Regions from separate parts of the Tardiphaga sp. 285_C5_N1_2 genome, predicted to be linked through region 1. Evidence: predicted binding sites of a transcription regulator. Region 1 holds the regulator's gene; each other region holds the start of a gene.
The links. Region 1 encodes PhoB, which activates phosphate uptake and scavenging genes when phosphate is short. Its sites were predicted from a motif close to TGTCATNNANCTGTCAT; they were not measured.
Positions count from the first base shown of each region.

Region 1 (7,267 bases):
AACCAGAACATTCTGGATCCGAAGCTGGACCTCAACCTGCTGCGCGCCCGCGTCGGCATGGTGTTCCAGAAGCCGACTCCGTTCCCGATGACGATCTACGAAAACATCGCCTTCGGTATCCGCCTCTATGAAAAGATCTCCAAGTCGGAGATGGACATCCGCGTCGAGAGGGCGCTGCGCGGCGGTGCACTCTGGAACGAGGTCAAGGACAAGCTCAACGCGTCGGGCCTCAGCCTGTCGGGCGGTCAGCAGCAGCGCCTGTGCATCGCGCGCACCATCGCGGTGCGGCCGGAAGTGATCCTGTTCGACGAGCCGTGCTCGGCGCTGGATCCGATCTCGACCGCGAAGATCGAGGAGCTGATCGACGAGTTGAAGGATCAATATACGATCGCGATCGTGACCCATAACATGCAGCAGGCTGCCCGCGTCTCCGACAGCACAGCCTTCATGTATCTCGGCGAGTTGATCGAGTTCGATCAGACCAACAAGATCTTCACGTCGCCGACCGATCGCCGCACCCAGGATTACATCACCGGCCGCTTCGGCTGACGCGACATATTCGCGGGAGGAATTTGAGATGGCTTTTGAACACACCACCAAGGCTTTCGACGACGATCTGCAGGAGCTGACCCGTCTCGTCGCCGAGATGGGTGGCCTCGCGGAACGGCAGATCGTCGAATCCGTCGATGCGCTGATCCGCCGGGACGTCGCGCTCGGTGCGCGCGTTGTCGCCACCGACTCCGAGATCGACCAGTTGCAGCGCACGATCGAGGAGCGCGCCGTGCTGACCATCGCCAAGCGCCAGCCGATGGCTGTCGATTTGCGCGAGATCGTCGGCGCGCTGCGCGTCGCCACCGATCTGGAACGCATCGGCGATCTCTCCAAGAATATCGGCAAGCGCGTCAATGCACTCGACAGCGACTTCCATCCGCTGAAGCTGATCCGCGGCCTCGAACACATGACCGACCTCGTGACCACCCAGGTCAAGGCCGTGCTCGACGCCTATGCCGCACATGATCTGCCCGCCGCGATGACGGTGTGGAAGGGCGACGAGGAAATCGACGCGATCTGCACCTCGCTATTCCGCGAACTCCTGACCTATATGATGGAAGACCCGCGTAACATTTCGTTCTGTATCCACCTGATGTTCTGCGCCAAGAACATCGAGCGGATCGGTGACCATGCCACCAATATTGCGGAAACCGTGTTCTACATGATCGAGGGCCAGCAGATCCTCGACAAGCGCCCGAAGGGCGACATGACCACATTCGCGAATACGCCGACGGTCTGAAGCATGATCCGGAAAAGTGGAAGCCAGTCTTCCGCAAGGATCATGATTTAAAGACTTGTCGGACGTCACTGAGGGTATTGATCAAGATGGCTGTGAATGCACGCATTCTGGTTGTGGAAGATGAAGAGGCACTAACGACGCTGCTTCGCTACAACCTCGACGCCGAAGGCTATGATGTTGAAACCGTCGCTCGCGGCGACGATGCCGATACCCGCTTGAAGGAGCGGGTGCCGGATCTCGTGGTGCTCGACTGGATGCTGCCGGGCCTGTCCGGCATCGAACTGTGCCGCCGCCTGCGCGCACGGCCCGAAACCAAGGCATTGCCGATCATCATGCTGACGGCGCGCGGCGAAGAGAGCGAGCGCGTTCGCGGTCTCGCCACCGGTGCCGACGATTACATCGTCAAGCCGTTCTCCGTGCCGGAGCTCCTGGCCCGCGTGAAGGGCCTGCTCCGTCGTGCAGCTCCCGAGCGTCTCGCCACCGTCCTGGCGTTTGGCGACATCGAACTCGACCGCGACAAGCGCCGCGTCGTGCGCTCAAGCCGTCCGATCGATCTCGGTCCGACCGAATATCGCCTGCTGGAGTTCTTCCTGGAACATCCGGGCCGCGTGTTCAGCCGCGAACAGTTGCTCGACAGCGTCTGGGGCCGCGACATCTATATCGACGAGCGCACCGTCGACGTGCATATCGGCCGCCTGCGCAAGCTGCTCAACCCCGCCGGTGAGCCCGATCCGATCCGCACCGTGCGCGGCGCCGGCTACGCGCTGGATGACCGCTTCGACAAGGCGGCGGAGTAGGTATCTTCCTTCTCCCCGCAAGCGGGGCGAGGTTAGAAGCCCCAAACAAAAAATGCCCGGCTCATCACCGGGCATTTTCATTTGGTTTAGATATCTTCCAGCTCAGCGCGTCGGCTTCGGCACCGCGCGGCGGCGGTCACTGGCCGGCTGATAGGCGATGCGCGAGTGATGCGCGCAATAGGGGGCACCGGCCAGGGCCTTGCCGCCGCAGAAGTAGAAGTCTGCGCTCGACGGATCGCCGATCGGCCAATGGCAGGTGGCTTCGTTGAGTTCGACCAGCGACAGGCGCTGGCTGATCGGCACGATGTTGTCATAGGCGATCGGGTCGGGCTCGGCCTCGATCTCGTAATTATGGGCCAGCGCGGTATTGCCGCGTGCCATCGGGCGGGCGACGCGTACCATCTGCTGCGCCGGGCGCGCCTTGCGCTGCCGCGGAGCTGCCGAGGAGGGGCTCTTGGCACGGCCGGACAGGCCAAGGCGGTGAACCTTGCCGATCACGGCGTTGCGGGTCACGTTACCGAGTTCCGCAGCGATCTGGCTGGCGGAAAGGCCGCCTTCCCAGAGTTTCTTCAACTGTTCGACGCGATCGTCGGTCCATGTCATTACCGTCATCGCCGTTTTCCCTTCGTGAGCGCCGGCCTGACCGGGCAGCGCTGCGAGTTGAGACTTCAAAAATCCCTGCGGTCAGAATCCTTTAGCGCTCACCGGGCGCGAATTTCGCGTCCGGCTGTTACGCCGCACTGGATGTGTCAAAAGGATCTACCGCCGCACGAGATGTCGTATCCGACGAGGCAAAAGCTACAATATGCCGTGACTCGCGCGCAAGAGTCGGGCATGCCGCGTCCACATGCTTCTGCAAATAAAGCTGCAAAATCGGCTTTTTCTGCGACTCCGTGTGACTCGAAAGCCGCAGTGCGCGGTTGACAGTCTTCACAGCACACATAGAATAATGCCCACGTGCCGCCCGAGAAGGGCGGCACGTTTCGTTTCTAGGGTCCGTTGTTCGATTTCGCACAGTTGTCATCGACGCGGCCGCAGTCTTTTCGATCGGATCGGTTATGACCAGCAACGCAACGTCTTCGCCCCTCTCTCAGGCTCACTTGCTGCCTGTTTTCGCGCGTGCGGATGTCGCTTTCGAGCGCGGTGAAGGCGCGTGGCTGATTGGAACCGATGGCGAGCGCTATCTCGATTTCACCAGCGGCGTTGCCGTGAACGCACTTGGCCATGCGCACCCACATATGGTCGCCGCGTTGCAGGAGCAGGCCACCAAGCTCTGGCACATGTCGAACCTGTTCAAGAGCCCGGACGGCGAGCGCCTCGCCGCGCGGCTGTGCGAACAAAGCTTTGCCGACTTCGTGTTCTTCGCCAATTCGGGTGCGGAAGCGATGGAATGCGCGATCAAGGTGACCCGCCACTATCATTTCTCCAAGGGCCATCCCGAGCGCACCCGCATCATCACCTTTGAAGGCGCGTTCCATGGCCGGACCCTCGGCACGCTCGCCGCGACCGGCGCCGCCAAATATCTCGAAGGCTACGGCACGCCGCTCGACGGCTTCGACCAGTTGCCGCTCGGCGATATCGAAGCCGTGAAGAAGGCGATCGGCCCGAACACCGCCGGCATTCTCATCGAGCCGCTGCAGGGTGAGGGCGGCGTGCGTGCGCCGAGCAACGCGTTCTTCGGCGCGCTGCGCGAACTCTGCGACAAGAACGGCATTCTGCTGATCTTCGACGAAGTGCAGACCGGCATGGGCCGCACCGGCGAGTTGTTCGCCTATCAGCGCATCGGCGTGACGCCTGATGTGATGTCGCTCGCCAAGGCGCTCGGCGGCGGCTTCCCGATCGGCGCGTGCCTCGTCACGGCGGAAGCGGCTGAAGGCATGGCGCCCGGCTCCCACGGCTCGACCTTCGGCGGCAATCCGCTGGCGGTGGCCGCGGCGAATTCCGTGCTCGATATCATGCTGAAGCCCGGCTTCTTCGACCACGTGAAGAAGATGTCGCTGCTGCTGAAACAGAAACTCGCAGGCGTGGTCGACGGCCACCCTGACGTGCTCAGCGAAGTGCGCGGCGAAGGTCTTCTCATCGGCCTCAAGGCTGTCGTGCCGGCTGGTGATCTCGTGGCCGCATTGCGTGACGCGAAGCTGCTGACCGTCGGCGCCGGCGACAATGTCGTGCGCTTCCTGCCGCCGCTGATCGTCAGCGAGTCCGAGATCGAGCAGGCCGTGCAGCGGCTGGAACAGGCTTGCGTGGCCCTCAGCTCATCCGCCAAGGCATCTGCAAAGACGCAGGGAGCCGCGTGATGAGCAAGTCACCGCGGCACTTTCTTGATCTCACGGCCGTGCCGGCCAGTGAGTTGCGCAATATCATGAACGCGGCTGCCGCCATGAAGGCGAAGCTGAAAGGGCGGGATGGCTCGAATGCCGAGCCCGATCGTCCGCTCAAGAACAAGACGCTGGCGATGATCTTCGAAAAGCCCTCGACGCGCACCCGCGTGTCGTTCGAGGTCGGCATGCGCCAGCTCGGCGGCGAAGTCGTCATGCTCACCGGCGCCGAAATGCAGCTCGGTCGCGGCGAGACCATTGCCGACACCGCGCGCGTGCTGTCGCGCTTCGTCGACATCATCATGATCCGCATCCTCAATCATGACTCGCTGATGGAACTCGCGGAGAATGCGACGGTGCCGGTCATCAATGGCCTGACGCGGTTCTCGCATCCCTGCCAGGTGATGGCGGATGTCATGACCTATGAGGAACATCGCGGCCCGATCAAGGGACGCACCGTGGCCTGGACCGGCGACGACAACAATGTGCTGATGTCCTGGGCGCATGCGGCCGAGCGCTTCCAGTTCAAACTCAATATCGCGACACCGCCGCAGCTATCGCCGAAGAAGCCGTTCAAGGACTGGGTCAAGGCGGCAAACGCGCCGATCACCTTCAGCGACGATCCCGATGCGATGGTGAAGGGCGTCGATTGCGTCGTCACCGACACCTGGGTGTCGATGGGCGACAAGGACGGCGAGACCCGCCACAACCTGCTCAAGCCCTATCAGGTCAATCCGCGCCTGATGTCACTGGCCAAGCCCGATGCGCTGTTCATGCATTGCCTGCCGGCGCATCGCGGCGAGGAGGTCACCGACGAGGTGATCGACGGTCCGCAGTCGGTGGTGTTCGACGAGGCCGAAAACCGTCTGCATGCGCAGAAGGGCATTCTGGCCTGGTGCCTCAACGCGGTGGCGTGAGGCGCGATCAGCGATCGAGTTCTGTCGCGGCCAGCTCGGCCACCTGAAAGTCGATGCTCGCCGGATCGTCGTCGCCGAGGAACCATGCGGCCGAGAGGCCGGTCCATGCCAGGACCCATTGCAGTAAGCGATAGCGATCGAGTTTGGCCGCGTCGCTGACGACCTCGACACGCCGCTGGAAACGGCCTGGCAAGGTCGAGACCGGGCGCGTGGGATCCGAGAGATCCGGGTTGGTGAAAATGTTGGCGAAGTCGAAGCCGCGCTCGCCGATGATGTGCTTCGGATCGATGGCAAGCCAACCACGCTCCCCGAAGTCCAGCACATTGTCATGGTGGAGGTCGCCGTGCAGCACGGTCACCTCGCGGGGGTCGTCCAGCAAAGCGTTGGCCGTTTCGGAACAGCGACGTAACAGGCCGCCATGGGTCGCTGCGGCCGGTGCGAGTTCGCGAAACCAATGCTGCAGCGGTACCAGCGGAGGCGGCGATTTTTGCCTTGGCCGGTGCAACCGCGCCGCCACGGCGCACAGGATGCGCGAGGCTTCGTCGTCCTGTCCACCACGCGCCATGTCGGAGAGCCAGGCCGGGCCTTGCGCGCGTTCCATCAGCAACGCGTCGTCATGGCGGGCGAGAACCCGTGCGGCACCGTCGCCGTCCCACCATTCCAGTACCGCGCTGCCGGCGCGTTCGTCCTCGCCCTTGGCCAGTTTCAGCATCGCCGGCTGGCCCCGATGCAGGACTGGCAGCAAATATCCGGCGTGGGAGGTAATGGCCGTGCCGTTCGGGACGAGGTGCCATCGCCTAAGGTAGGTTTCAAACATCGTTCGCTTATACTTGGTAGATATTTCATCCGAGCGGGGGCAAATCGTCGCCGGATGCCTTGTATTCGTTCGGACATTTGCCCCTTTGCGGGGTTTCGATTTCAGCTCCTCGCCCTTACATAGAGCGCCATGACCCCATCAAATCCAAATCTCCAGCCCGACGCCCCCATTCGCGCGCCGTCCTCCGTTCCGGTCGATGACGCGGTGCTGCCCTTCGAGGTTGCCCCGCTCGATCTGCGCGGGCGGCTGACGCGGCTTGGCCCGGCGCTCGACGAGCTGCTCGCCAAGCATGATTATCCCGCGCCGGTGGCCAAGCTGCTCGGCGAGGCCATCGTGCTGACCACGCTGCTCGGCTCCTCGCTGAAATTCGACGGCCGCTTCATCCTGCAGACCCAGACCGATGGTCCGGTGTCGCTGATGATCGTCGACTTCCGCGCGCCGGATAAAATGCGCGCCTATGCGCGGTTCGATGCCGAGCGCCTTTTGCCCGGTCTCGGCACCGCGGCGCTGCTCGGCAAGGGCCATCTGGCGATGACCGTCGATCAGGGGGCGGATATGAGCCGCTATCAGGGGCTCGTCGCGCTTGACGGCGGTACGCTGGAAGATGCCGCACATGAATACTTCCTGCGCTCCGAACAGATTCCGACCAAGGTGCGCCTCGCCGTCGGCGAGGAATGGCGCAGCGGCGAGGAAGGTGGCCCGACACATCGCTGGCGCGCCGGTGGCATGCTGCTGCAGTTCCTGCCAAAGGCGCCGGAGCGCGTGCAGCGCGACCTCCATGCCGGCGATGCGCCGGAGGGCGCGAAGGTGGATGCTGTGCCGGAAGATGACGCCTGGGTCGAGGGCCAGTCGCTGATTGGCACCGTCGAGGATGTGGAGCTGATCGATCCCGATCTGTCCGGCGAGCGGCTGCTGTATCGCCTGTTCCACGAGCGCGGCGTCCGCGTCTTCGCCTCATCGCCGCTGCGCGCGGAGTGTTCCTGCTCGCGCGATGCCGTGTCCGGCATGCTCAAGAGCTTCGAGCCGCAGGACCGCGCCGACATGGTCAAGGACGACAAGGTCGTCGTGACCTGCGAGTTCTGTTCGTCGGTGTATGAGTTCACACCGCAGGAAGCGGGCGTGGAATA
Region 1 is NZ_CP197241.1:5,473,216-5,480,482, reverse strand. It holds gene pstB (phosphate ABC transporter ATP-binding protein PstB) at 1-549, shown strand, start outside; gene phoU (phosphate signaling complex protein PhoU) at 578-1,291, shown strand; gene phoB (phosphate regulon transcriptional regulator PhoB) at 1,384-2,088, shown strand; gene AB7951_RS25945 (GcrA family cell cycle regulator) at 2,191-2,700, opposite strand; gene AB7951_RS25940 (aspartate aminotransferase family protein) at 3,147-4,385, shown strand; gene argF (ornithine carbamoyltransferase) at 4,385-5,323, shown strand; gene AB7951_RS25930 (aminoglycoside phosphotransferase family protein) at 5,331-6,140, opposite strand; gene AB7951_RS25925 (Hsp33 family molecular chaperone) at 6,270-7,267, shown strand, end outside.

Region 2 (7,267 bases), 3.1 Mb from region 1:
TCGCGCTGGCGTGGTGCCGCATCCGATCTTCGACACCCAGGTCGCAGCCATGGTGCTCGGCTACGGTGACAGCATTGCCTATGACCAGCTCGTCGAACGCGTCACTGGCCACCGCCCCGACAAGACCCACCGCTTTACCGATTGGTCGCGCCGTCCGCTGACCGAAGAGCAGTTGCACTACGCCGTCTCCGACGTCACCCATCTGCGCGACGTGTTCGCCAAGCTCGATGCCGATCTGAAGAAGCGCGACCGCAGCGATTGGGTCAGCGAGGAAATGGAAATTCTCACCTCGCCAAAGACCTATGATTTCCATCCCGAGCGCGCCTGGGAACGGCTGAAGACCCGCGTCCGCAAGCCGAAAGAGCTCGCAGTGCTGATGGAAGTCGCGGCCTGGCGCGAACAGGAAGCGCAGAGCCGCGATGTGCCGCGCTCGCGCGTGCTGAAGGACGATGCCGTCGGCGATATCGCGACCCATGCGCCGACTTCGCTGGAGAAGCTCGCCAATCTGCGTTCGCTGCCGAAGGGCTTTGATCGCTCCAAGTGGGGCAGCGACATTGTCGCCGCCGTCCAGCGTGGCATCGCCCGCGATCCCGCCACGTTGCCGAAGATCGAGAAGCCACGCGGCAATTCCAACGGCGCAGCCACCGTCGAACTGCTGAAGGTGTTGCTGCGCATGACCTCTGAGCGTCACGCCGTCGCCAGCAAGGTCATCGCCACCGTCGACGATCTCGAGCAGATCGCCACCGACGACAATGCCGACGTCGGCGCCCTGCACGGCTGGCGGCGCGAGTTGTTCGGCGAGGCCGCCCTGGCGCTCAAGCATGGCCGCCTTGCATTGGCGATGGAAAAAGGCCGGGTGATCCGGGTCGATCGCGCGTAGGCTGCGTCGTCCAAGGTAGCGCTCAAATTGCCTGCCGCAGGGCGAGGCGTACAGCATCCCGCCCTGCGAGACGTAATGACGATCGTTTTACGCCGCCGATCTGTTCTTGATGGCTCCGACGATTGCCGTCAGCACCGCACCTGCGACACCGCCTCCGGCCACCTGACCGATCAGCGAACCGATATCGGTGGTTGCCGATGCGTTTGAAAGCATAGGAATCAGCATTCCGAGAATTTGACCGCCAACGCCGCCACCTATTGCACCTGCGATCGTGTTGCCGATTGTACCAAGATCGACAGACTTCGATGCACCGCCGGCAACATTTCCGCCAATCGCGCCACCAATCAGTTGAACGATAAGGTTGATCAGAAGGGCTGACATTTCGACTCTCCCGGTCCGGAAATCGTATGTACTTGCCGCGTGGACCAAAACGGCCGCACCGGAAAAGAGTATACGCACGGAAACCGAGAGTCACGCCGCGCTGCAATCAGTAGTGTCATTCAGAATGAGCGACGGTGGCTATCGCCTGACGATCGTCCCGGACTTCCCCACTAATCGTGCCAGCTGCTTGAAGCGGCTGCCGACGCGGTCAGCGACGAGATCGACCATGCGATGCTCGAAGACGAGCATCATCTTGCGATCCTTGGTGGCGAAATGCGTGGCGGGCAGTACGCCCGGGCGCGCCGCCGAAATGAGATGCGCGACCCTGAACAACGCGCCGAGCAAACGGGCGCGTTCGACCTGTGCCGGCGAGACAAGCGCACGGACCAGCTCCGGGGGCTCGTTCTCGGCGCCGAATCCTGCGTAGCGGTAGTACACACAGAGCGCGAGGAATGCGCGACCGTGATGATCGACCGAGCCGAAATTGCCGTTCGTGATCAGACTGAGCGTCTGCTCGCCGCGATGATCCGGATGGACGCGCCAGCCGATATCGGACAACAGACACGCCACCCGGCGTAGCCGACGATCCTCGTCGGTCTCTTTGAGCTTGGCGACACGGGCGAACCGATCACTCCAGTCGCTCAGCTCCTGTGCGTGGCGGGCCGAACGCGACAGTAACTCGTTCATCGTCTGCGCGGCACCGACCAGACCATCTTGCATGCGCTGCGCTTGCGGCAGCATTTCGTACAGCAAGCCTTCACGGACGCCATAGGTCGAGAACACGATAGTCTTCGGCTTGGCGGTGCGAATGACATATTCAAGCACGAGAGCCGCGTAGACCAGCAGAGGCTGGCGCTGTTCGGCTATGGCTTCGATGTTGGCAAGAATGTTGGCTGTTGCGAGCCGGCGCAAGCGGCGCACGAAATCGAGCGCTTCGGTGGCCGGGATCGAATAGCCATGCATCACACGTAGCGGATAGCCGCTCTGGATGATGTGCAGCCGCGCCAATGCACGCCAGGTGCCGCCGACCGCATAGAAATTGCGACCTACGCCCGCCTTGAGCTGCGCGACGTCAGCCAGCGCCAGCCTGACGATGCGCTCCGCCTTCTTCGGTGATTTCTGTGAGGCATCCTGCAATGCGAGACTGCCGAGCGGCAGCGTCACGCCCTGCCGGACCGCATTGCCTTTGACATCGATCAGTTCGAGCGAACCGCCCCCGAGATCGCCAACCAGGCCATCCGGCTTGTGCACGCCTGAAATTACGCCCAGCGCCGAGAGCTTCGCTTCGCGCGGCCCCGATATGATCTGGATCTCGCAGCCGCAGATTTTCTCGGCTGCTGCGATGAAGGCAGGTCCATTGCTCGCATCGCGCGCCGCAGCGGTCGCGATGGCGTAGACGCGACCGACCTTCATGACCCTGCACAGCGCACGGAAGCGCCGAAGCGCCGTCAGCGCCTTGTCGACGGCGTCCTTGGCCAGCAACCCGGTGCTCTGCACTTCGCGGCCGAGACCGCACAGCGCCTTTTCATTGAAGAGCGTGACAAGGCTTCGCGTCAGCGACTCGTAGACAACGAGACGCACCGAGTTGGAGCCAATATCGATGACGGCGACGCTGGTCGCGCGTTGATTGGCACGCGCTACCACGTTGCTGGTTCCTTACGAGGATTGGTGACGCTCCGAACGGCGGGTGAGCCGGCGCGGGGATGATTTCTCAAGCGACTTTCCACGGCCAGACAGACTCGGATTCGTCATGAAGTAATTGTGCACATTGAAGGGTTCCTCGCCCTTCGCTGCCTTCATACGCGTTGACGACCCGTCCGGCAACAATTGCCAGCTCTGTTCCGTATCCTTGAGATTGGCCACCATGATCTGCTCGAGCACCTGGGTATGCACGGTGGGATTCTGCAGCGGACACAGAACCTCGACGCGGCGATCCAGATTGCGCGGCATCATGTCAGCCGACGATATGTATATCGCCGCCTTCGGGCTCGGCAGGCCATTGCCCATACCGAAGCAATAGATTCGACCATGTTCAAGGAAGCGGCCGATGATCGACTTGACGCGAATGTTTTCAGACAGGCCGGGCACGCCCGGCCGCAGGCAGCAGATGCCACGCACGATCAGTTCAACGGATACACCGGCATTCGACGCCTCATAGAGCGCATCGATGATTTCCGGATCGACCAGCGAATTCATCTTGAGCCAGATCGCACCCGGCTTGCCACTGCGGGCGAATGCCGCTTCGCCGCGGATGTGTTCGAGCATGCGACCGCGCAAGGTCAGCGGCGACACGGCCATCTTCTCGATGTCGCTCGGCTCCGCATAGCCGGTGATGTAGTTGAACACGCGTGCGGCATCGCGACCGATGATCGGGTCGGATGTGAAATATGACAGATCAGTGTAAATGCGCGCTGTGACCGGATGATAGTTGCCGGTGCCGGTGTGCACATAGGTCGTGAGCGAGCCGCCCTCGCGGCGCACCACCAGCGACAGCTTGGCGTGGGTCTTCAATTCCAGGAAGCCATAGACCACCTGGACACCGGCGCGTTCGAGATCGCGAGCCCAGCGGATATTGGCCTCTTCGTCGAACCGCGCACGCAGCTCGACGAGCGCCGTTACCGACTTACCGGCTTCGGCGGCCTCGACCAGCGTGCGGACAATCGGCGAATTGTTGGAGGTGCGATACAGCGTCTGCTTGATCGCCACCACGTCCGGATCGCGCGCAGCCTGCTGCAGGAACTGCACGACGACGTCGAAGGATTCATAGGGATGATGGACAATCAGGTCCTTCTGACGGATCGCGGCAAAGATATCGCCGCCATGATCGCGGACACGTTCCGGATGACGCGGCACATAAGGCACGAATTCGAGATCGGGCCGATCGAGCCGCGTGAGCTGCGAAACCTCGTTCATGGCGAGGATGCCGTCGACCAGCAGGATTTCGTCATCCGAGGTCGCCAGCGCGCGCTGCACGAAGGCGCGGAGTTCTGCCGGCATGCTGGCTTCGATTTCGAGCCGGATCACCGACCCTCTGCGGCGACGCTTCAGCGCAGTCTCGAACAGCCGGACCAGATCCTCGGCCTCTTCTTCGACTTCGAGTTCACTGTCGCGGATGATGCGGAAGGCACCCTGCCCCTGAACGGTGTAGCCCGGGAATAGACGTGCGATGAACAGGCCAGTGGCCTGTTCCAGCGTGATCAGGCGGACCGCGCCGTCCTTGCCGGGGGTCGGCAGGCGGATGAAGCGATCGATCTTGCCGGGCATGCGGATCAGCGCGTTCATCGTCTTGCCGTCGGACACCCGCGACAGATGCAGCGCGATGGTGAAGCCCAGACTCGGAATGAACGGGAACGGATGCGCCGGATCAATCGCCAGCGGCGTCAGCAGCGGGAAAATGTTGTGGAGGAAGTGGTCCTCGATCCAGGTCCGGTCGGCCTTGCTGACCTCCTTGCCGTCGAGCAGCACGATTCCGACATCGGCCAGCATGCCGCGCTGGTCGCGCCAGATCGCCTGCTGGTCGCTGCCGAGCTTGGAGACCGCGCTGTTGATCAGCACCAGTTGCTCGGCCGGGGTCAGGCCGTCCGGGCTGCGCTCGCTGATTCCCTCACGGACCTGCGCCTTGATGCCGGCGACGCGGACCATGAAGAATTCATCAAGGTTGTTTGCGGAAATCGACAGGAAGCGAACGCGCTCCAGCGCCGGATGGCCCGGATTGACGGACTCCTCAAGGACGCGGCGATTGAAATGCAGCCAGGACAGCTCGCGATTGATGAAGCGCTCGGGACCCGACGCGACCACCTCTGCCGGCTTCGCTTCGCCCTTTTTCTCTTCAATAACAATCTCTTCTGCGGAGTCCATGAGACAGCAATCCATCTAGTTCAAGCAGCGCTATAGTGCCGGCAAATCACAGCGGACATTGCGTCAGTTGCATGACGCTTCGATGACATTGAGGAACCTGCCTGCCGCGCCGTCAAGGCACCGTTCGACGCGCCGCGTTTGACGTCCAAGGCTAAGTCAGGCGTCGCGCAGCAGTTCCGCAGCCAATGCACGGGTCACCGGCCGCCCAAGCCGGAGCGCCTCGCTATCCAGCAATTCCACCGTATGGCGGGCGGCGGCGAATGACCGCTCGATGCGGCTGGCCACATAGCTGACCACGCTCTCGTCGATGCTGAGCTGGCGGTCGGCGCAAAACTTCACGATCAGCGCCCGAAACAACCCGTCATCCGGCGGCAGCAGATTGACTACCGGGATCGCACGGAGCCGCGACCGCAGATCGCGCAACTCGACCTCCATGGCGGCCGGGGCGACCCGCGCCGTAATCAGCACATAGGCGTTGTCCTGACGTGCCAGATTAAGAAGGTGGAACAGCGCCCGCTCGTCGAAGGCACCGGCATTGAGATCCTCCACCACCAGTGCGTTGGTCACCAACTCAGCCGGAACCGTCGCAGCCGTCAGGCTGTGCGCCATGGTGGAGCGTGCCCCGGCCTCCTCGGCCCAGATCGCTGCCAGATGGCTCTTGCCGGACCCCTCCGGGCCGACAAGCAGCATGACCCGGTTCGGCCAGTCCGGCCAGCAGTCGATCAGTCCCAGCGCCTCGGCATTGGCCGGGCCCTCAAGGAAGTTGTCGCGGGACAGACTCTCCGCATGGGGCAGCGCGAACGCCAATTGACGGGGTTGGACGCGGGCGACCACGCAAATACTCCTGCCGGCTCCGCCGGCGAACGTCACGAATACCGGTTTACCGGGGCTCTTGACCGGGTTCGATGGTGCTCATGTGTCGCATCCACTCGACGAGATAGAAGGACACAGAGAGCAGCGTCAAGACGGTCACAAAGCCCATTAAAATCAAATCGTAAGGCGAGGATTTGAAACCAAATCCGAGGGCAGCAAGAACCAAGGCTGCGAAGGCCACCTGCGCCACCGTATTGAGCTTCGATACCATCAGCGGCTTCATCGGGATCGGTTTGCCGAACAACCACGACACAATGACGGCGCCCACGATCATGATATCCCGCGACACCACGAGAATCACGATCCAGCGCGGAACTGCCCCCCATATCCCCAGGGAGACATAGATCGAGACCAGCAGCGCCTTATCGGCCAAGGGGTCGAGCAGCGCACCGAGTTCGCTGGCCATGTTGAAACGCTTGGCGAGAAAGCCGTCCACGGCGTCGCTGACCCCTGCAATCACGAAGATTGCAAAGGCGATTTCCATCTGGTTCGAGGCAATCGCCCAGACAATCACGGGCACCAGCAGGATACGCCCGAGGGTGATTAAATTGGGGATACTCACGCGGCGCTTCCCGGCTCCGGCCTGTTTCGCAATCCGAGCTTGGGGGCTCCGACCGGCTTACCGCCTACATAGTAATCGGGATAGCGTTTACGAGCCATTGCGCAGGCGGGGATTCCGACGTAACCAGCCGAAAATACACAGTTTCGCAGCTCCGGCAGGATACCCGGCATGACCGACCAGAAAAAAGGCCTCACTTACGCGGACGCGGGCGTCGATATCGATGCCGGCAACCGTCTGGTGGACCTCATCAAGCCAATGGTTCGCGCAACCGCCCGTGCCGGCGCTGACGCCGAGATCGGCGGCTTCGGCGGACTGTTCGACCTCAAGGCCGCCGGCTTCAAGGATCCGGTTCTCGTCGCCGCCACCGACGGCGTTGGCACCAAGGTCAAGATCGCCATCGAGGCCGGCATCCATAACGGCATAGGCATCGATCTCGTCGCCATGTCGGTCAACGACCTCGTGGTCCAGGGCGCCGAGCCCCTGTTCTTTCTCGACTACTTCGCATGCGGCAAGCTCGACCCAGAAGCCACCGCCTCAATTGTTGCTGGCATCGCAGAGGGCTGCCGCGAGTCCGGCTGCGCGCTGATCGGCGGCGAAACCGCCGAAATGCCCGGCCTCTACAAGGACGGCGACTACGACCTCGCCGGATTCTCGGTGGGTGCTGCGGAGCGCGGCACGCTGCTGCCGACCAAGGATATCGGCGTGGGCGATGC
Region 2 is NZ_CP197241.1:2,370,208-2,377,474, reverse strand. It holds gene rnd (ribonuclease D) at 1-880, shown strand, start outside; gene AB7951_RS11385 (hypothetical protein) at 968-1,261, opposite strand; gene ppx (exopolyphosphatase) at 1,400-2,905, opposite strand; gene AB7951_RS11375 (RNA degradosome polyphosphate kinase) at 2,918-5,119, opposite strand; gene AB7951_RS11370 (DnaA ATPase domain-containing protein) at 5,276-5,953, opposite strand; gene AB7951_RS11365 (CDP-alcohol phosphatidyltransferase family protein) at 6,000-6,554, opposite strand; gene purM (phosphoribosylformylglycinamidine cyclo-ligase) at 6,723-7,267, shown strand, end outside.
Region 2: the regulator PhoB is predicted to act here: its motif matches at 5,191-5,207, upstream of AB7951_RS11375 (RNA degradosome polyphosphate kinase).

Region 3 (7,267 bases), 4.3 Mb from region 1:
TTGGCAGCCTCGGATTGCACCCGCGACATGATCTGCGTGCCCGTCCAGACCTCGCAGGAATCTCCCTTGAAGTGCACCGTGCAATTCAAGGGCTCCATGGTCGCGTGCGCAAGGAACGGCATCTCGTAGGACGCGTCGATCCGTTCGCCGGTGGCGAGACCCTTGGCGATGTCGCCGACGGATTTGGCGATTACGCCGTCCGTCTCGCTGGCCGTGCGCAAATGCGCCCAGATGTCCTTCGAACTGATCTTGGCGTTGGGCCCTTCGTCCCAGGTGATATCGAGCGCTTCGAGCCCGGACCTGGCGGCCCACATGTGATCGCCGACCACGGCCACGAGGTCGTCGAGCACCACGATCTGCCGCACGCCCGGAATCTTCTTCGCCGCGCGGTCATCGACCTTGGCGAGTTTGCCGCCGAACACCGGGCATTGTGCTAGCGTCGCGAATGTCATGCCCGGCACCATCGCGTCGATACCGTAGATCGTCTTGCCGTTGACCTTGTCCGGCGTGTCGAAGCGCTTCAGCGGCTTGCCGATCACCGAGAAGTCTTTCGGGTCCTTGAGCGCGACCTCTTTCGGCGGCGTGAGCTTGCCGGCGGCGTCGCACAACTCGCCATAGGACAGTTTGCGCCCGCTGGCCGCATGCATCACTTGCCCATTCGACGCCGTGCAGCTCGCAGGTTCGACCTGCCACTGTTCGGCTGCGGCTTGCACCAGCATCGCACGCGCGGTTGCACCGGCATTGCGCAGCGGTTTCCAGAATGCGCGCACCGAAGTCGATCCGCCGGTCGCCTGGATGATGAAAATTGGATTGCCGTAGAGCTTGTCGCTGGGCGGCGCATGTTCCAGCGTGATCTGCGCATAATCCGCGTCGAGCTCTTCGGCGAGGATCATGGCGATGGCCGTATAGATGCCTTGCCCCATCTCGACTTGCGGCATCACCAGTGTCGTCTTGCCGGTAGTGTCGATGCGGATGAACGCGTTGGGGGCGAATTTGCCCTCCGTTGTATCGGGGAGCTGCGTCGGCTCATTGGCCGCGCGGACCGGAAGCTGGAAGGCGAACATAAAGCCGCCGGCAAAGGCGCCAGCGAGCAGATTGCGCCGTGACAGGCCAGAAGGCTTGTTTGCAGGACTGGCCGCAACAAGCATGTTGTCTGCAAGTTTCATGGCCGACTCCTAGGTTTGCCGTTCGGAGGCAGCATGCTTGATGGCTTCACGCACCCGGACATAGGTGCCGCAGCGACAGATATTTCCGGCCATGGCAGCATCGATGTCAGAATCGTCGGGGGTCGGCGTAGAAGCGAGGAGCGCGGCCGCCGACATGATCTGCCCGGACTGGCAGTAACCGCATTGAATGACTTCGAGATCGAGCCAGGCCTTCTGCACCTTGGCGCCGACCGGTGTGGTGCCGACGCCTTCGATTGTGGTGATGGCGCGTCCGCTCACCGCACTGACCGGCAGCAGACAGGAGCGCACGGCCTTGCCGTCGACATGCACGGTGCATGCCCCGCATAGCGCAACGCCGCAGCCGAATTTTGTGCCGGTCATGCCGAGAATATCGCGCAGCACCCAGAGCAGGGGCATGTCGTCTGGTGCGTCGAAGGACTTCTGCTCGCCGTTGATATTGAGATTTGCCACAGTGAGACCCCCGTTTGCTCGACTCGATGATGCAATGGCGAATGGTTCGTCATCGACCAACGACGGTACTATAGGCGTACGGTCATCATTTCAAAAGCAGCAATAAGATGCAGCAGGACTATACATTGGTTTGTATGTCGCGCGAGCGTGTCTGTCGGATAAATCGCGGTAAAATCTGCACGACGTCATCCGACGCCCTCTTCGTGGGCGTCGGATGACTTTTATTCAAAAGAATATTGCGGTTGCGTTAGGCTCGGCCTGCCCGAAAACGTTACGCGATCTGCCGACTGTGGGGCTAGTACCGCTCCGGCACATACATTTCGGCTGGCACCGGCGTGCGGTGATAGTCGGGATTGCGTACGCGTGCAGGCAGGACCACAGGCGGATGCTCGACCTCCTGATAGGGAAGCTGTTCGAGCAGATGCGCGATGCAGTTCAGGCGGGCCTTCTTCTTGTCGACGGCCTGCACCACATGCCACGGGGCTTCCGGAATATGCGTATGCTCGAGCATCGCTTCCTTTGCCTTGGTGTATTGCTCCCAGCGGGTGCGCGCCTCGACATCCATCGGGCTGAGCTTCCACTGCTTGAGCGGATCGGCGATGCGCATCGAGAAGCGCAGGTGCTGCGCTTCATCGGTGATCGAGAACCAGTATTTGACCAGGATGATGCCCGAGCGCACCAGCATGCGTTCGAATTCCGGCACCGAGCGGAAGAATTCCTCCACGTCATCCTCGGTGCAGAAACCCATCACGCGCTCGACGCCGGCGCGGTTGTACCAGCTACGATCGAACAGCACGATCTCGCCGCCGGCGGGGAGGTGCGAGACGTAACGCTGGAAGTACCATTGGGTGCGTTCGCGCTCATTCGGCGCGGGGAGTGCGGCAACGCGGCAGACGCGTGGATTGAGCCGCTGGGTGATCCGCTTGATGACGCCACCCTTGCCAGCGGAATCGCGACCCTCGAAGATCACCACGACCTTGAGCTTGTTCTGCTGCACCCAGCTCTGCAACTTCACCAATTCGCCCTGCAGGCGGAACAGTTCCTTGAAATAGAGGCGTCGCTCGATGGTCTCCGCCGGGCTGTGGTCGGACATTTCGTTGGTCAGCGCGTCGAGACGATCGTCATCGATCTCGAGCTCGAGTTCTTCGTCGAAGCCGTCCAGCATCTCTGCACGAATGCGGTCGTGGATTGCTTGCGCGTCGTCGAGGGAATGTTCGGTCATGGCAGCTCCGCTTGTATCGAATGGGTTCACGGTTATGGACCGATGCAAATGTCAGCGGTGTGACACTGCCCCCCAGGCCCGGGGCGAATGGGCAAATGGCTCCAATGGGTCTCGCCGCCGCTGTCCATGCAGGACGGGGTACCGCAAGCCGAAATTCAACTACGCGTGATTGGCGCTACCTTGAGAGCCAAGCGTGCGCATCTGAGGTCGCGGGGCTCGTTGACCAAGGAAAAATGTGATGAATAAATTCATTCTGTTGGGCGCCGTTTTACTGATCGCCGGCACTGCGAGCTGGACCGCGCAGGCCAAAGACGGGCATAGCGCTGCCAGCAAGCATCGACGGATCATGTCCTCTCACGCGCGGTATGAGGGAAGCGCCCCCGTAACGGTCTATCGCGGATTTGGTGCCGGCCCCGGTTCATATGGATACAGCGCGCCATATGGATATGGCGGCGGTTCATACGGCGGAGATGACAATGCGGAAGGCCGAACGAGCGGCGGCTAGGAGGGCTTGGCAGTTTTGGCTGCTAACCCACTCGCAGACGGAATATGCGGCGCTGCGCCAGGTCTCAGGTGGCAGCGCAGCGCCGTTTACAAACCCAAATCATAATTTGTACGCCGTGCGGAAGCCGCCCCAATGGCGTCCCTGTATGCGCACAGGCACGTCTATCTCGCGCATCATCACGGTCTGACCGTTGCCCATGTCGCGGGCATAACTCTGGATCAGGTAGGAACGTGTATTGCGACCGGCGGCCAATCCAGCCGGATCGTTGAAGATGCGGCGGTTGCGGCAGTTGGCCGTATTCCAGGCGACATCACCCGGGCGCTGCGGCTTGGAATAGATGCTGTTATGTACCGGTAGATAGCCGTTGCGGTCGATCATGGCGCAGAACGCCATGCGGCTGTCCTTGGCGAGAAATGCATCCTGGAATTCTGGGAGTGCGCGGTCGGCCCAGCCGAGAATCTTTGTCCGGTACTGCACCGGACTGGAGCCAGGGATCTCGACGTAGTTGTCGTCGAACATGTCGTCGATGCTGATAGCGCCGGATGCAATACCGTCGGCAAAGATTTTGTTGAGCACGGCGCCGGCGTCGATGGCGCGGGTGACGAATTCGGTGTTCTCGTCATGGATCGCCCATAGTCGGTCTTCGATCCGGCTGATGAGAGCCCCGTCGGGCGCGACGAACAGTGTCTGTGCGCCGGCGGGAGAATGTTCGGCAATGCGCAGGCGGCAGGGGCCGACCTCGCTGAGTTCAGCAGCAACGATGTCGTGCAACGGAAGCCGGTTCGCGTCTGGTCCGCCGATGAGGATGCCGTCCATCGAGATTTCATAGACCGGCGCGCTGATCTGGCCGCCGCGCGCCTGAAGATCGACGTTGAGGTGACATGGCAGCTTTTCGCGTCGGCGCTCGTCTTCGCGCTCGCTCTGTTTCAGCAGTACCGCGCAGCGCGACTTCAGCCGTGAGGCAAACATCGTGACGGCCTGGCCGGCCTGCGCGACATGCTCGCCATGGGCAGCCGCTTCCTTTGCAGCGCTATCGATTTCCGCGGCACTGTTGCCGACCGAGACGATGAATTGCGAGGCGGTGGTGGCGTTGTGCGACATCTCGCTGGTCGTTGCGTTCTGCTCGGCGACCGCGCCGTTGACATTGGCAAAAACCGGGCGGATCGCGTCGATGGCGGTGGAGATGCGATGCACCGCATCGACCGAACTCGCTGCGTCGCGCTGCAGGGTGTCGATCTTCTTCCTGATCTCTTCGGTGGCGTTCTGAGTCTGCACTGCCAGCGCCTTGACCTCGGTGGCGACGACCGAGAAACCGCGGCCTGCAGCGCCGGCGCGTGCCGCCTCGATGGTCGCGTTCAGCGCGAGCATCGTTGTCTGCCGGGCAATCTGCGCGATCAACTCCAACACATTGCTGATTGCAGCGGAGGAGTCGCGCAGGCGGTCCACATTGGCGCTGGCTTCATGGGCGGCGGCGCCGGCCTCGTCCGCGAGCCGGCTGGCATCGCGCACCTGGGTGCCGATGCCCTCGGCCGAATGGGTGAATTTGTCGGCGGCCTGCGCAAAGGTTGTGGCGGTGGATTGCGCGGCGCTGCTGCGGTCGGCCAGCACGTCGGTGCGGGCGCGGATGGCGGAGAGGGTGGCGGCGGTCGATTCGGCGCCGCCGGCGACGGATGTCGCGGCACGCTCGAGCTGGCGGATAAGCGCGCCCAGCTCGAGTTCCAGCAACTCAAGGATGTCCCGAGCGGTATCTGGTTCAGGATGCTGCGGTGCCACAGAAGGTGCTGTGTTTTCAGCAATCATCACCACTTCAGCCGCTTCCGGCCGCCGCTTGCGGAACAGTCCAAACGCCATCGGTGACCCCAATGAATACAATCTATGCGGGTAACCTTGCACCTCGGCGTGAAGTGATGGTTAAGGTCGGTCGCGGTATTGCGAAGATCTGCCGGATTCGGCTGCAAATTTTTGATTTTGCCGATTTCGCGGCCTATAACCCCGCGCCGCAGCCCTAACTACCCTGACGCTTCAAGAGAGACCGCATGGCCGGACATTCCCAATTCAAGAACATCATGCATCGCAAGGGCCGGCAGGATGCCCAGAAGTCCAAGCTGTTCAGCAAGTTGGCGCGCGAAATCACCGTCGCTGCCAAGATGGGGACGCCCGACCCGTCGATGAATGCCCGGCTGCGCTCCGCCGTGATAGCCGCCCGGCAGGAGAACATGCCGCGCGACAACATCGAGCGCGCCATCAAGAAGGCGATCGGTAGCGACGGCGAGAACTACGATGAAATCCGCTACGAGGGCTACGGCCCCGGCGGCGTCGCCGTCATCGTCGAGGCGCTGACCGACAACCGCAATCGCGCCGCCTCCGACATCCGTTCCTACTTCACCAAATCCGGCGGCAATTTGGGCGAAACCGGCTCAGTTTCCTTCATGTTCGACCATGTCGGCGTGATCGAATATGACGCCGACAAGGCCTCGGCCGATGACATGCTCGAAGCCGCCATCGAGGCTGGCGCCGACGACGTCGTGTCGGGCGAGGGCGGCCATGAGGTCTATGCCTCGCAGGAAACCTTTCGCGAAGTTGCCAAGGGACTGGAAGCCAAATTCGGCGAAGCCCGCAAGGCGGCGGTGATCTGGAAGCCGCAGAACACGCTCTCGGTCGATGACGAGACCGGCGAAAAGCTGATCAAGCTGATGGACCTGTTGAACGAGCATGACGACGTGCAGAACGTCTATGCCAACTTCGAGGTGTCCGACGCGCTGATGGCCAAGATGGGCGGCTGAGCAGGGGCTCAGCTTCCCTCTCTTTCCTTTGGGACGGCTTCGCGTTTCTATTTCGTTCCCTGCCCTCCGGCGTTATCCCTGTGGGATGACAAACCCTCCGATTCGCCCTCCTGTCCGTATCATCGGCATCGATCCGGGCCTGCGCCGCACCGGCTGGGGCGTGATCGAGATCGACGGCAACCGGCTGACCTATATCGGCTGCGGTTCGGTGGAACCGCCGGACAATCTGCCGTTGGCAAGCCGGCTGCTCGGCATTCATGAAGGTCTCGCCAAAATCCTCGGCGACTTCCAACCGGCCGAAGCTGCGGTGGAGCAGACCTTCGTCAACAAGGACGGCGTCGCGACGCTGAAGCTCGGCCAGGCGCGCGGCATCGCCATGATGACGCCGGCGATGTTCGGCATTGCCGTCGCCGAATACGCGCCCAATCAGGTGAAGAAGACCGTGGTCGGCGCGGGCCACGCCGACAAGAACCAGATCCAGGTGATGCTGAAGATCCTGCTGCCGAAGGCTGAGCCGAAATCCGCCGATGCGGCCGACGCGCTGGCCATCGCCATCACCCATGCGCATCACCGTCAGAGCACGGCACTGCGCCTCAAGGTCGTCGGCGCGTGATCGGCAAGCTCAAAGGCCTGATCGACAGCTATGGCGAGGACTATGTGATCCTCGACGTACAGGGCGTGGGTTATCAGGTGCATTGTTCCGCTCGCACGCTGCAGGCACTGCCGCAGGCGGGCGAAGCTGCGGTGCTCGCCATCGAAACCTATGTCCGCGAAGACCAGATCAAGCTGTTCGGATTCCGCAGCGATATGGAGCGCGAATGGTTTCGCCTGCTGCAGACCGTGCAGGGCGTTGGTGCCAAGGTCGCGCTCGCCGTGCTCAGCACGCTGCCGCCGGCCGACCTCGCCAACGCTATCGCGCTGCGCGACAAGACGGCCGTGGCGCGCACGCCGGGCGTCGGTCCTAAAGTGGCCGAGCGCATCGTCAGCGAATTGAAGGACAAGGCGCCGGCCTTTGCGTCCGTCGATCCGGTGGTCGCGCAACTCGCCGGTGCGATGGACGACAACCGCGCACCAGGCGCCGTCAGGGATGCGATCTCCGCGCTGGTCAATCTCGGCTATG
Region 3 is NZ_CP197241.1:1,199,968-1,207,234, forward strand. It holds gene AB7951_RS05670 (xanthine dehydrogenase family protein molybdopterin-binding subunit) at 1-1,166, opposite strand, end outside; gene AB7951_RS05675 ((2Fe-2S)-binding protein) at 1,176-1,637, opposite strand; gene ppk2 (polyphosphate kinase 2) at 1,933-2,859, opposite strand; gene AB7951_RS05685 (methyl-accepting chemotaxis protein) at 3,464-5,164, opposite strand; gene AB7951_RS05690 (hypothetical protein) at 5,227-5,373, shown strand; gene AB7951_RS05695 (YebC/PmpR family DNA-binding transcriptional regulator) at 5,401-6,147, shown strand; gene ruvC (crossover junction endodeoxyribonuclease RuvC) at 6,233-6,760, shown strand; gene ruvA (Holliday junction branch migration protein RuvA) at 6,757-7,267, shown strand, end outside.
Region 3: the regulator PhoB is predicted to act here: its motif matches at 2,908-2,924, upstream of ppk2 (polyphosphate kinase 2).

Region 4 (7,267 bases), 3.4 Mb from region 1:
CGAAGTAACGGCGCGACGGGCAGACAAAGCTGCGGACATCAATGCCCGCGGCTTTGTCGCGCATGACTATGCGGTCACCTGGCGCAGGAATGTGCGCTCTTCCGCCAGGATGAACTGGTGCTCCTCGGCCGACGCGAAATTCGCGACGCCGTCAGCGTCAGTGCGCAGTCTGGCGCGGTATGCCTCATAGGCCGCGAGACTTGGAAACGAGATCAGGCCGAATGCGATGTTGTTCGTTCCTTCATGCGGCATCCAATAGCCCTGCAGATCACCACCGCATTTGGGAATAATCGTCAGCCAGCGCTTGGCATAGGCCTCGAACAATGTGCGTTTGAACGGATCGATCTGATAGCGAATGAAGACAGTGATCGTCATGGCGGCTCCCTCTGCAGATACCTGGATATAGCCGCTTGCTCGACCGCAATACTTTGATTAGCGTCGAAGTATGAAAGCAGGCCCGGACATCGCCATGGTCGCTGCACTTGTTGGCGATCCTGCACGCGCCAATATGCTGACGGCACTCATGACAGGCCGTGCGTTGACTGCGAGCGAGCTCGCCCAGGAAGCCGGGATTACGGCGCCGACCGCGAGCTCACACCTCTCCAAGCTTGAAGCCGGCGGCCTGATCGAGCCGGAAAAACAAGGGCGCCATCGCTATTATCGCCTCACCGGGCCCGATGTCGCCGGTGTGCTGGAAGGTCTGGCCGGCCTGGCAGCCCGCGCGGGCCATCTCCGCGTTCGCACCGGGCCGAAAGAACCCGCGTTGCGCCGCGCACGGATTTGCTACGATCATCTCGCCGGCGATCTTGGCGTGCAGATGCTCGACAGTATGCGGGCACAGAAGCTGATCCGGCAGACCGAGCGGGTCATCGAACTCACGACTCAGGGCAGCCGGTTCGTTGCTGAAGAATTGAAGATAGATCCGGCGACGCTGGCGCATCCGCGCCGGCCGGTCTGCAAGGCCTGCCTCGACTGGAGCGAGCGGCGCCATCATCTGGCCGGCACACTCGGCGCCGCCATCATGATCTCATTTACTGCCATGAAATGGGCGGCTAGAGACCCCTCGCCCGGCAGCCGCGTGGTGCATTTCACCCGCAGCGGCGAGAAGCGCTTCGAGGCATTGTTCGGCACCACCGGCAACGCCATCCGGAAAACGTGAAGACGCCGGCTTACCTTCGCCGCAATGCAGCTTGAAACCGCGCCGGACCTTCCTTCTCCCGGAGCCCCCCGATGAACCGCCTGCTGCTCGCTGCGCTGATTGCAACCCTGCCGTTCACCTCATCGCAGGCGGCCGAGCCTCCTGCGGCGCGCGAGCCTTACGGCATCGGCCTCGAAGGCTTCCCTTACCCCTACCCCGTCAACATGCTGCCGCTGGTCAATGACGGCGAGCAGCTGCGCATGGCCTATATGGACGTGCCATCGACCAAGCCGAACGGCCGAACCGTGGTGCTATTGCACGGCCGCAATTTTCCATCGAGCTACTGGGCGCCGGTGATCGGCACGTTGAACGAAGCCGGCTACCGCGTCGTGGTCCCCGATCAGATCGGCTTCGGCAAATCATCGAAGCCATCAGGCGATCTGCATTTCGACAACCTTGCCCGCAACACTGTTGCGCTGATGGATCACCTCGGGATCGCGAAATTCGACATCGTCGCTCATTCCCTGGGCGGCATGTTGAGCGTGCGCATTGTCCGCGCTTATCCCGATCGTATCGATCACCTACTGCTCGCGGCGCCGATCGGGCTTGAGGACTATCGGTTCTATGTGCCACCGACACCAACCGAGAAGATCCTGGAGAACGAAGACAAGCTGACGGCGGAAGGTTACCGAAAGCAGCTTGAGGTGAACTATTCGCTGAAGATGCAGCCCGACCAGGTAACGCCCTTCATCGACGCGCGTTTCAACATCAAGGGATCGCCGGAATATCCGCGCTGGCTGCGCGCCTTCGTCAGTTCGGCGCAGCTCATTTATCGCGAGCCCGTGGTCCACGAAATTCCGCTGATCGCCCTGCCGACCCTGTTCATCATGGGCGCCGACGATCACAACGCACCGGGCAAGCCGAATGCGCCGGAAGCGTTGCGGCCAAAGATGGGCCAGAACGCCGATCTCGCCAAGGCGCTGGCGGCGAAGATGCCGAACGCGAAGGCCGAGGTGCTTCCGGACGCGGGCCATATCGTGTTTCTCGATGCACCGGCCAAATTCAACGAATTGATGCTGGGCTTCCTCGCGGCGAAGTAGCAACTGCCGCGCCCTGCTACGCGGATATCCCGAAACATTCATGCTGTATTCAGATCGAATCGGCTTAATCGTGCTGTGCAGCGTTGATCCCCAGCAATTTTCTTGCCCGTAAGAGTCCTGCAGCGGGTGATGCGATGCCATCATTATTCTCTGCGCCGCATCGCGGCACCATCGAGGGAGAACACGAATGAAGACGATCTTTGCGGCAGCCTTGTTTGCCGTTAGCGTCGGGGGCATCGGTGCCGCCAGCGCAATGCCTCTGGCTCCGCTGAGCGCTGCAGACACGGCAGGCGTGATCCAGGTCGCTCAGGGCTGCGGCCCCGGCTATGCCCGTGGTCCCTATGGCGGTTGCCGCCCGATGTTCCGCGGCCCGCCGCCGCGCGGCCCGGGTTACTGCCCCCCCGGCTTTTTCCGCAATCCCTACGGCCGCTGCATCCGCCGCTGGTGATCGCTGCACAATCCTAACGACGAAGACCCCGCCACTGGCGGGGTTTTTTGTTGCCCACGCGCCGGTTACAGCCGTCACACGAAGATGACAGAATGGCACTTCGCTATTCTGGAGATCGTCATGTCGCGCGCTTTGCGTCGTCTCATACTGGCCGGGCTGCTCGGCCTCTCATCGCTGACGACCGGCCGCGCCGACACCATCGCACTGCCCGAGCCACAGCTGGGTCCGCGGCCGTTCTATCTCGTCGACAAGATGAAAGACGGCCCGCTGAAGGCAAAGCTGAGCACCTGCACCGGGCCGTTTCGCAAGAGCGATTTCTCCATCGCCCATCGCGGCGCGCCGCTGCAATTTCCCGAGCATACACGGGAGTCCTATCTCGCTGCGGCGCGCATGGGCGCCGGCGTAATCGAATGCGACGTGACCTTTACGAAGGACCGCCAGTTGGTCTGCCGGCATTCGCAATGCGACCTGCATACGACAACGAACATCCTGTCGGTGCCATCGCTTGCAGCGAAGTGCACGCAACCCTTCAGCCCCGCCGATCCCGCCACCGGCAAGAAGGCGTCGGCAAAATGCTGTACCAGCGACATCACGCTGGCGGAGTTCAGGACGCTGACGGCGAAGATGGATGCCGCCAACACATCAGCGACCACCGTTGCGGACTATCAGAACGGCACGCCGCGCTGGCGCACCGACCTCTATGCCAGCTCGGGCACGCTGATGACCCATGCGGAAAGCATCGCGCTGATCAAGAGCCTCGGCGCCAAATTCACGCCGGAGCTGAAGGCTCCAGAGGTGCCGATGCCGTTCGACGGCGATTATAGTCAGGAGAAATACGCGACCCAGATGCTCGACGAATATCGCGCCGCCGGCATTCCGCCTGGCGACGTATTTGCCCAGAGCTTCGATCTCAACGACATCAAGTTCTGGATCCGCACCGCGCCGGAATTCGGCGCGCGGGCGGTCTATCTCGACGGCCGCTATGAAACACCGGGTTTCGATCACATGCGCGCGGAAACGTGGAAACCGTCGATGGCCGAACTCAAGGCTGCCGGTGTCAAGATTCTCGCACCGCCGATCTACATGCTGCTGACGCTTGATGGCACCAACAAGATCGTGCCCTCCCCTTATGCCAAGGCAGCGCGCGACGCAGGGCTCGATCTGATCACCTGGTCGCTGGAGCGCGATGGGCCGCTCGCAAACGGCGGCGGTTTCTTCCATCGCTCGGTCAAACCCGCCATCGACCGCGATGGCGACACGCTGACGGTGCTGGACGTACTGGCGAAGGACGTCGGCGTCCGCGGCGTGTTTTCCGACTGGCCGGCGACCACGACCTTCTATGCCAGCTGCATGGGACTGCGCTGATAGCAGGCGCTATTTGGTGTCGCTGTCATAGACGAATTTCGGCATTTCCAGCTTCAGCCGGATTGCCAGCAGGCGGAACGTCAGTCCGATAACGGCGGCAACGAGCGTCACCAGATCGGGACTGAATCCGTATTTGATGCCGCCGATATAGAGAAGCCCCGTGACGATCGAGACGCTCGCATAGAGTTCGGCGCGAAACAGCAGCGGCACGTCGTTGCACAGCACGTCGCGGAGCACGCCGCCGACGCAGCCGGTGATCATCCCGGCCACGACCACGATCAGCAGCGGCTGATCCATCGCGAGCGCGATGTTGCAGCCCATGATGGTGAAAACCACGAGACCGATGGCATCGAGCACCAGAAACAGCGCGTGGAAGCGATGCACCACGCGCGCAAGCCCGATGGTCACCAGCGCCGCACCGCCGGTCAGCAGCAGCAGATACGGGCTCTTCACCCACCACAGCGGATAGTGCCCGAGCAGCATGTCGCGCACCGAACCACCGCCGAGCGCAGTGATGCAACCGAGCATGGCAACGCCGAGCCAGTCCATCTTGCGCCGTCCGGCCGCCAGCGCAGCCGTCATCGCTTCGGCAACGAGCGCGATCATGGCAAGCGGAAACAGCAGGGCTTCGGTATGGGGCATGGGACTCGTCGGCAGCGGATGACGGCGACCTGTAACACAAATCCGTGCATGCGGTGACCGGCGGCGGACAAATCCCCGCCATCTTCCTGAGCCTCCATCACAACCTCACAGCAGGAGGTGTCATGACCCGTCTGTTTCTCACTTTCCCCATTCTACTCATGGCTGGCGCGGCCATGGCGGAGGACGCGCGGCTGTCGATGCCCTATTACGGCAGTGCCACCATGAATGCCGATGACAGCCTGGTGCTGCATTTCACCCGCACGGTGGACGGCAAACCGGCTGACGGCTCGCAGACCTTTGCCCCCGGCGATCGCAGCTATGACAACGTGCGTCGCCATCTGAGCGGCATTGAACCCGGCCAGACCAAACCGCTGACGCCCTGGAGAGACTGAGCGTCAGCACAAACGGGCTTGCCCTACCAGTACCGGCGGCGCCAGTACCGACGACGGACCCGATAACGGCGACGCCAGCCCCAATGCCGGCGGCGATAACCCCAGAAACGACGCCGACGCCAGCCGCGGCGACGCCACTGGACTTGCTCGGGCTGGAGACGATCGACGTCGTCCTGCGACGCCACCGCGGCTTGAGGTTCTGTGTCCAGTTTGTGGTTGTCGAGCGGATTGGCCGGCAGCAGCGGCGCGGCCTGAGCCTGCGTGATGGTCTGAGCGGCCAAGCCGACGCCCGCGGCAAAGCCGAAGGCGATCTTCAGAAAATGACGGCGTTCCATCGCGATCCCTCCTGATATCCGTGAGGAGATCAGGATCGGACCCGCGGCATGAATGGAAACTGAATGTGCGTGGGAACTCACACATTTGGCATCTCGCCGTTATCGAAAGCCGACGGCCAATCCGACGACCTGACCGTCGAGGCCGCTGAAGCCGTGATATCCCCGCGCCTCGCACGGATCACCGTCATTGCGTCCGCCGCTCAGCCACGCCACGCGAGCGCGCCCGACCGACCATTTGACGAACGGATCGACGCCGGCCGGCGCGGTAAACTTGCAGCCGTCATTGCGATGATGGATGACCAGCGTGCGCGGCAATGCCGAGGGCGAGCCGATAATCGACATCACATTGCTGCCACTACCCGATTCCGCACTGAGAAAGCCCGAGGTCAGCACCAGCGCATCCGGCCGCGCGCCCCGCGCGATCCCCTCGGCGGCACGCTGGGTGCCGCGACTGGTCGCCACCACCGTCACCGGACGCTTGATCGCGGCCATGTATTGCACCGCGCTCGACAGATCGGTCCCAGCATCCACCACCAGCACCGCCAGCCCCCGCGCCGCATAGGCGCCGCGGGTCCGCACCAGCTGATTGCCCTTCAGCCCGTTGATCTCGCCATGCTCTCCCGGGCTGATGGCGCCGCTGCCGCCCGGCATCAGGATCACGCTGGCGCGCGGCGATGCGGGTTTGATGAGCACGGCGCGTGAGCCACCGACGGTGACGGTTTCGTCGGCAAGAGCGCCGGTGCTCGCGAGGCCAACGAGCATGGCAAGAATGCTGAAGATCCGGCTACGGGCTTTCATCATCATGCGCATCCTCGCAGGTCCTTGTCAGAGACGAATGCTACCATAAAGAAAGGACATCAACGTCGACCGCTATGGCGTCATTGATGAACCTAGTCCCCTCACAACGGCATATTGTCGTGCTTCTTCATCGGCACTTCCAGATGCTTGTCCTTCAGCATCGCCAGCGCCCTGGCGATGCGCTTGCGGGTGGAGTGCGGCATGATCACGTCGTCGATATAGCCGCGCTCGGCGGCGACGAAGGGTGACAGGAAGCGGTCTTCATATTCCTTGGTGCGCGCGGCGATCTTGTCGGCGTCGCCGATGTCCTGACGGAAGATGATCTCCACCGCGCCCTTGGCGCCCATCACCGCGATCTGCGCCGTCGGCCACGCATAGTTCATGTCGGCGCCGATTTCCTTCGAGGCCATCACGTCGAAGGCGCCGCCATAGGCCTTCCGGGTGATCACGGTCACCAGGGGGACGGTGCACTGGCTGTAGGCGAACAGCAGCTTGGCGCCGTGCTTGATGAGGCCGCCATATTCCTGCGCGGTGCCCGGCAGGAAGCCCGGCACGTCCACAAAGGTCACGATCGGAATGTTGAAGGCGTCGCAGAACCGCACGAAGCGCGCGGCCTTGCGCGAGGCGTCGCTGTCGAGCACGCCGGCCAGCACCATCGGCTGGTTGGCGACGAAGCCCACAGTCTTGCCGGCAATGCGACCGAAGCCGGTGACGATGTTCTTGGCGAAGGTCTCGGCGATCTCGAAGAAGTCACCCTCGTCCACGACCTTGAGGATCAGCTCCTTCATGTCGTAGGGCTTGTTCGGATTGTCGGGGATCAGCGTGTCCAGCGACAGGTCGGTACGCTCGATATCGTCAAAGCTCGGCCATTCCGGCACGCCTTCGGTGTTGTTGGCGGGCAGGAAGTCGATCAGCCGGCGCATCTGCAACAGCGTCTCGACATCGTTCTCGAAGGCGCCGTCGGCGATCGAGGATTTCGTCGCATGCACGCTGGCGCCGCCGAGCTCCTCGGCGGTGACGACCTCGTTGGTCACGGTCTTCACCACGTC
Region 4 is NZ_CP197241.1:2,061,930-2,069,196, reverse strand. It holds gene AB7951_RS09890 (hypothetical protein) at 1-8, shown strand, start outside; gene AB7951_RS09885 (NIPSNAP family protein) at 67-375, opposite strand; gene AB7951_RS09880 (ArsR/SmtB family transcription factor) at 446-1,159, shown strand; gene AB7951_RS09875 (alpha/beta fold hydrolase) at 1,231-2,238, shown strand; gene AB7951_RS09870 (GCG_CRPN prefix-to-repeats domain-containing protein) at 2,426-2,686, shown strand; gene AB7951_RS09865 (glycerophosphodiester phosphodiesterase family protein) at 2,807-4,051, shown strand; gene AB7951_RS09860 (trimeric intracellular cation channel family protein) at 4,061-4,693, opposite strand; gene AB7951_RS09855 (hypothetical protein) at 4,816-5,085, shown strand; gene AB7951_RS09850 (twin-arginine translocation (Tat)) at 5,109-5,420, opposite strand; gene AB7951_RS09845 (alpha/beta hydrolase) at 5,520-6,182, opposite strand; gene AB7951_RS09840 (carboxyl transferase domain-containing protein) at 6,320-7,267, opposite strand, start outside.
Region 4: the regulator PhoB is predicted to act here: its motif matches at 2,760-2,776, upstream of AB7951_RS09865 (glycerophosphodiester phosphodiesterase family protein).